One region of the Aeromonas sp. 25-248 genome, then DNA from elsewhere that is predicted to be linked to it. Evidence: riboswitches for the same ligand, from Rfam matches in the RefSeq annotation. Region 1 holds a riboswitch; the other holds the start of a gene.
What was found. Region 1 has a riboswitch for thiamine pyrophosphate ahead of thiC (phosphomethylpyrimidine synthase ThiC). Riboswitches for the same ligand answer to the same signal wherever they lie in the genome.
Positions count from the first base shown of each region.

Region 2: it holds a riboswitch for thiamine pyrophosphate, as region 1 does, so the genes downstream of both, thiB (thiamine ABC transporter substrate binding subunit) here and thiC (phosphomethylpyrimidine synthase ThiC) in region 1, are expected to answer to the same signal.

Region 1 covers NZ_JBRKTB010000006.1:154,902-158,270, reverse strand. The annotation lists gene ACVDHI_RS11240 (hypothetical protein) at 7-435, shown strand; gene ACVDHI_RS11235 (hypothetical protein) at 514-1,002, shown strand; TPP riboswitch at 1,065-1,178, shown strand; gene thiC (phosphomethylpyrimidine synthase ThiC) at 1,436-3,369, shown strand, end outside.
Region 2 covers NZ_JBRKTB010000011.1:7,472-10,840, reverse strand. The annotation lists gene leuD (3-isopropylmalate dehydratase small subunit) at 1-60, shown strand, start outside; gene ACVDHI_RS15040 (hypothetical protein) at 173-1,102, shown strand; gene ACVDHI_RS15035 (PilZ domain-containing protein) at 1,154-1,444, opposite strand; TPP riboswitch at 1,536-1,626, shown strand; gene thiB (thiamine ABC transporter substrate binding subunit) at 1,710-2,690, shown strand; gene thiP (thiamine/thiamine pyrophosphate ABC transporter permease) at 2,666-3,369, shown strand, end outside.

The DNA of each region.
Region 1 (3,369 bases):
TCCCCGATGAAGAAGTCTCTCTGCGCCTTCTGGTTATTGATTCTATTGCCTTTTGGTCTGGTGCAGGCGGCCGAGTTCAAGCTCACGGGCCGCACCACCTGGCAGCTTGGCCAGTTGATGGTCAACGGCATTCCCTTCGTGATCGATGAGCGCACCCGCTTCAAGGATGGCTTGGATGAGGACGATCTCGGCGGGACCTGGGTCGATCTGGAAGGGGTCGTGCAGGAGACGGCGGCAGGGGCGCAGCGGCTCGTTCGCGAGGTGGAGGCGCTGGAAGAGGAGGACGAGATGGAACTGGAAGGGCCGGTGGAAGGGGGACGGATCTGGGGTTATGTCACCTCGGATGGGAGCCTCTCCCCGTTTGAGGGACGCTGGCTGGAGCTGGAGTGCAAGTTTGACGGCATGCGCCTGAGCCAGTGCCGGGAGGATGACTGACCGGTCAGGGCGGACCGGGAAAAATTGCTCGTCCGGGGCCATAGTTAAACCTCACCCCGTGACCCCGGACCGTCTGCCATGACCCGAACCGCACTCTGCCTGCTGCTGTTGCCCTTCTGCACCCTTGCCGACGACGCCGAGCTCTGGCTGGTGGAGCTGGAGCACAACGACGGGGTGCGCCTGCAATTCCAGGGGGCTGAGTTGGAGCTCGGCAGTGCCGAACTGCACGGCGTGGCGCTGCCGGACGGGCTCGTGCCCGGCATGCACCTCGCGATCCAGAGCCGCTACGGCGTCGCCGAGACGATCCGGGTGCTCGACGGGGCGCCGGATCCGGCGCTCGGGGCCAGCTGGCGGCGGGCGGAGGATCGACTGCTCACCCATAATCAGCAGGCATTGCTGCTACAGGATCTCGGCGTGCTGGTGTTTGATGCTGACACTCGCTGGATCAACGGCAGCGCCGCCGATCTGCAACCGGGTCGCCGCCTGGTGCTGAGCCGGGATGAAGAGGGCCGCCTCACCGACATCCTCATTCCTGACCCCGAGGATCCCCTCGACGCCGAAGAGTGAGACCTCTCTCCCTTTCCCCTTGTTAATGGCTTGTACTTTAAATTTCCCCACTTATACTGGCGCACATCTTGTCGGAGTGCTGACCGTCGAACGACGCTAAGCTGAGACCGTTAATTCGGGATCCGTGGAACCTGATCAGGTTAAGACCTGCGAAGGGAAACAAGGGTAACTTGCGGGTTACCGCGCCGGGGAAGGCACACCTTTCCGCCAGCTGGAGGCAGACCGCCTCTGGCTGGCACAGGCGCACAGGGGGAGGTTGTCCCGCCGGGCCGTCAGGCCTGCGGATCTGCCACACAGGGCAGAGGGACGGCAGAGCAGGGAAGATCCATGCCCGACTCACTCCCCCGAGCACACCCCGCCGCAAGTTCATCTTCTCCTCGAACTCCAGACAAGCAAACACCCATAACTTCAACCAGTTAATGTGAGTTTTGCTATGTCTACCAATGTTTCTGATACCGCCAAATCCAGCCGCCGCGAGCAGCGCTCCAGCGCCCAGACCTTTATCGACAACCTCAAGGGGATGGCTCACCCCAACTCCCGCCGCATCTTTATCCAGGGTTCTCGCCCTGACATCCGGGTGCCTTTGCGGGAAATCCAGCTGGCCGACACCTTCGTCGGCGGCACCAAGGACGCTCCCCAGTTCGAGCCCAACGAGCCGGTGCCGGTTTACGATACCTCGGGCCCTTATGGGGAAGAGGCCGCCCCCATCGACGTGCGCCGCGGTCTGCCGCGCCTGCGGGAGAATTGGGTGCTGGAGCGTGCTGACACCGACGCGCTGGACGGGCTGAGCTCCACCTTCACTCAGGAGCGGCTGGCGGACGAGGGGCTGGATCACCTGCGTTTCGAACATTTGCCGAGCGCCCGCCGTGCCAAGCCGGGCCGCCGGGTCACCCAGCTGCACTATGCCCGCCAAGGCATCGTCACCCCCGAGATGGAATTTATCGCCATCCGCGAGAACATGGGCCGCGAGCGGGTGCGCTCCGAGCTCCTGCGCACCCAGCACCCGGGTCAGGGCTTTGGCGCCAGACTGCCCCAGAACATCACTCCCGAGTTCGTGCGCGATGAGGTGGCCGCCGGTCGCGCCATCATCCCCAGCAACATCAACCACCCGGAAGCGGAGCCCATGATCATCGGCCGCAACTTCCTGGTGAAGATCAACGCCAACATCGGCAACTCGGCGGTCACTTCCAGCATCGAAGAGGAAGTGGAGAAGCTGGTCTGGTCCACCCGCTGGGGCGCCGACACCGTGATGGATCTCTCCACCGGCCGCTACATCCACGAGACCCGCGAGTGGATCCTGCGCAACAGCCCGGTGCCCATCGGTACCGTGCCCATCTATCAGGCGCTGGAGAAGACCAATGGCATCGCCGAAGACCTCACCTGGGAGCTGTTCCGCGACACCCTGCTGGAGCAGGCCGAGCAGGGGGTGGACTACTTCACCATCCACGCCGGCGTCTTGCTGCGCTTCGTGCCCATGACCGCCAAGCGCCTCACCGGCATCGTGTCGCGCGGTGGCAGCATCATGGCCAAGTGGTGCCTGTCGCACCACAAGGAGAACTTCCTCTACGAGCACTTCCGCGAGATCTGCGAGATCTGCGCCACCTACGACGTCAGTCTGTCGCTGGGGGACGGTCTGCGTCCGGGCTCCGTCTACGACGCCAACGACGAGGCCCAGTTCGCCGAGCTGCGCACCCTGGGCGAGCTCACCAAAATTGCCTGGGAATACGACGTGCAGGTGATGATCGAGGGCCCCGGCCACGTGCCCATGCACATGATCGAGCGCAACATGACCGAGCAGCTGGAGCACTGCCACGAGGCGCCCTTCTATACCCTGGGCCCGCTCACCACCGACATTGCACCGGGGTACGATCACTTCACCTCCGGCATCGGCGCCGCGCTCATCGGCTGGTACGGCTGCGCCATGCTCTGCTACGTGACCCCCAAGGAACACCTGGGTCTGCCCAACAAGGAGGATGTGAAGCAGGGGCTCATCACCTACAAGATCGCCGCCCACGCCGCCGATCTGGCCAAGGGTCACCCGGGCGCCCAGATCCGCGACAACGCCATGTCCAAGGCGCGCTTCGAGTTCCGCTGGGAGGATCAGTTCAACCTGGCCCTGGATCCCGACACCGCCCGCGCCTACCACGACGAGACCCTGCCCCAGGAGTCCGGCAAGGTGGCCCACTTCTGCTCCATGTGTGGCCCCAAGTTCTGCTCCATGAAGATCACCCAGGACGTGCGCGATTATGCGGCGAAACTGGAAGCCGTAGAGATAAAGCTGGTCGGCATGGACGGTCAGCAGGAGCGGGTGGTGGCCGAGGTGGAGAGCGGCATGGCCCGCATGGCGGAAACCTTCAAGGAGACCGG
Region 2 (3,369 bases), on a different contig from region 1:
ACCCTGCAGCACGAGGCCGCCATCAGCGCCTTCGAGGCGAAGCAGCCAAGCTGGATTTGACGAGCCTGCGACAAGAAAGCGAGTAGAATCAACAGGGAGCCGAGGCTCCCTGTTTTATTGTCGGGTCGCTGTACAAAACCCGCCACCTCTGCATGTCCGACAGGAGACACCTATGTCCGCAAGGGGCGCCCTTTCATTGCTCTGCCTGCTGCTCAGCCTCCCGGCCCTGGGCGGGCAGACCTCTTTCACCAACAGTGGCGGTCAGCTCAACGTCGGCTGGCAGGACAAAGAGGGCAAGGCGCAGCAGCTCAGCTACCGGCTGGAGGCGGGCAAGCTGCCCCCTCTCATCGCTTACCGTCCGGCCAGGATGCAGGAAGACGTACTGCAAAGCTTGCTGCAACAGGCCCCCCTGGCGTTCCCCGAGGTGCAGTTCTCCCTCGTTCGCCCCGCCATGAGCCTCAGCATCAAGAGCCGCAACGCCGACAAGGCGCGGGAAGCCTCCCAATGGGTCAAGCCCGAGCAGGCCAAACTGGAGGCCGCCTGGCTCACGCAGCACTACTTCCAGCCCTTCACTGCCCCCGACGGCGCTCCCGCCATCAAGCAGGATCATGTGCGCATCGCCCTGGAGAGCCGGGACGAACTGGCCCCGTTGATGGAGCAGCTCAAGCAGGAAGGGGCCACCGAGACCGAGGCGCGCCAGAAGACGGTGGCCCACATGCTCGACTTCATCCAGGCCATCCCCTATCAACTGCTCGACAGCCAGTCGGGCCGCTCTGGCAAGGGGTTTCTGAGCCCGCGCCAGGTGCTGGAGCAGAACCGGGGGGATTGCGACAGCAAGGTGACCCTGATGGCCGCCCTGCTGGCCCAGGGGTATCCCGATCTCAAGCAGGCCATGGTGTTCGTGCCGGGACATGCCCTGCTGGGGGTGGCCCTGCCAGCCAAACCGGGGGAGGCCACCTTGAGCCGGGCGGGGGAGACCTACCTCCTGATGGAGCCGACCGGCCCGGCCCAGCTGCCCATGGGCCAGCTCGCGCCCACCAGCAAGACGCTGGTCGACAGCGGCCAGTTGAGCGTGCAACCGGTGCAGGATGAGGGGAAATGAGACAGGCCAGCCCATGGCTGGCCTGTCTCGAGGAGGACGGGCGCCCGGGTCTCAGGTGAGGGAGAGAAACTCCAGCGCCAGCAGGAGACCGTCTTCTTCCTCCAGCACCCGCACGATGCGAGCCTGGGCCTCGAAGGGAGGCAGAAGATTGCTGCTGGTCGCCAGGCTCACCCGGATGGGCTGGGCCAGATCGAACGCGTGCTTGTTCACCTCGACGCCCATGCCGTTGGCGCTGAGATCCCGGCAGATCCCCTCCAGCACCTGCTGATGCTGGAACAGGGTGACGGGGGCATTGATGACCATGCGCTGGAAGGCACGTCTTTCCTTGGTGCTGGTGATCACTGGGGACTTCCTCCTTGGTGGTGGCTCGCACGATGCGGCCCGTGAAACATAGTGCTGGCCTCCCCCCAGGAACGCCAATACAATGCGATGCGTTACTCAAACGGGGTGCGGTTTACCGCTGAGATTATACCCGTGAACCTGATCCAGATAATGCTGGCGGAGGAATTTGAGGCATGGCGCGCGTTTTTTGTGCCCTCATCCGCCGGCGCTCACCACACGCGAGGTGCCATTGATGAGCACCCCGACACCCACAGGAGTGCCATTGATGAAGACCCTGCTGCTGATCGCCACCAGCCTGCTCTCTGCCCAGGCGTTTGCCGCCGACACCCTCACCGTCTACACCTACGGCTCCTTCGCCGCCGAATGGGGGCCGGGCCCCAAGATCAAGCAGGCCTTCGAGAAGGAGTGCGGCTGCACCCTCAATCTGGTGCCCCTCGAGGATGGCGTCGCCATCCTCAACCGGCTGCGGCTGGAAGGCCAGCACAGCAAGGCCGACATGGTGCTGGGGCTGGACGATGCCCTCATCAGCGAGGCCAAACAGAGCGGCCTGTTCGCCCCTCATTCCACCAGGCTCGATGGCCTCAAGGTACCGGGTGGCTGGCAAGACGACACCTTTGTCCCCTATGACTACGGCTACTTCGCCTTCGTCTATGACAGCAACAAGCTCAAGCAGCCCCCCAAGAGCCTGAAGGAGCTGGTGGCTCGCCCCGATATCAAGGTGATCTATCAGGATCCCCGCACCTCCACCCCGGGTCAGGGGCTGATGCTCTGGATGAAGTCGGTCTACGGGGATGAGGCACCGACCGCCTGGGCGCAACTGGCCAAAAAGACGGTCACCGTCACCAAGGGGTGGTCAGAGGCCTACGGCATGTTCCTCGACGGCGAGGCGGACATGGTGCTCTCCTACACCACCTCCCCCGCCTATCACCTGATTGCCGAGAGCAAACCCCAGTACCGGGCGGCCGCGTTCGAGGAGGGTCACTACCGCCAGGTGGAAGTAGCAGCCAAGCTCAAGGGCGCCACACAGGGCAAACTGGCTGACCAGTTCCTGCAATTCATGGTGAGCCCCGCCTTCCAGAACGAGATCCCCGGCGGCAACTGGATGTATCCGGTGACAAACGTGGCGCTGCCCAAGGGGTTCGAACAGATGATCACCGTAGCTAAGCCACTCACCTTCAGCTCTGACGAGGTAGCCGCCAACCGCAAGGGGTGGATCCGCGAATGGCTGCAAGCCGTCACCCAGTGAGTTCAGGTCGTCGCACCCTCTGGTGGCTGCCCGGCAGTGCAGCCACCCTGGTCATCCTGCTGCTCTCCATTGGGCCGCTGGTCGCCCTGTTGTGGCAGGCGGGGGCCCTCTCCCCCCGCGCCCTGCTAGGCGATCCCTACCTGCGCCACGTGCTGGGTTTCAGCCTCTGGCAGGCACTGCTCTCCACCCTGCTGAGCCTGGGGCTTGCCATCCCGGTGGCCAGAGCCCTGGCGCGACGCCGTTTCACCGGACGCCGCCTGCTGCTCAAGCTGTTCGGTCTCTCCCTGGTGTTGCCGGTCATCATCGCCATCTTCGGCATGGTGGCGGTGCACGGTCGTCAGGGCTGGCTGCCGCAACTGCTGCACGGCCTGGGCCTGGATCCCGGCAACTATCTCTACGGCCTGTTCGGCATCCTGCTGGCCCATGTCTTCTTCAACATGCCGCTGGCCGCCCGCCTCATCCTGCAGAGCATAGAGAGCATCCCCGAGTCCTCCTGGCGCCTCGCCAGCCAGCTCGGCATGCGCTCCTCCCACATCTTCCGGCTGCTGGAGTGGCCGCTCATCCGCAGCATCTTGCCGGGGCTCGCCAGCCTCATCTTCATGCTCTGCTTCACCAGCTTCACCACAGTGCTGGCGCTCGGGGGCGGCCCCAAGTCCACCACACTGGAGGTGGCTGTCTA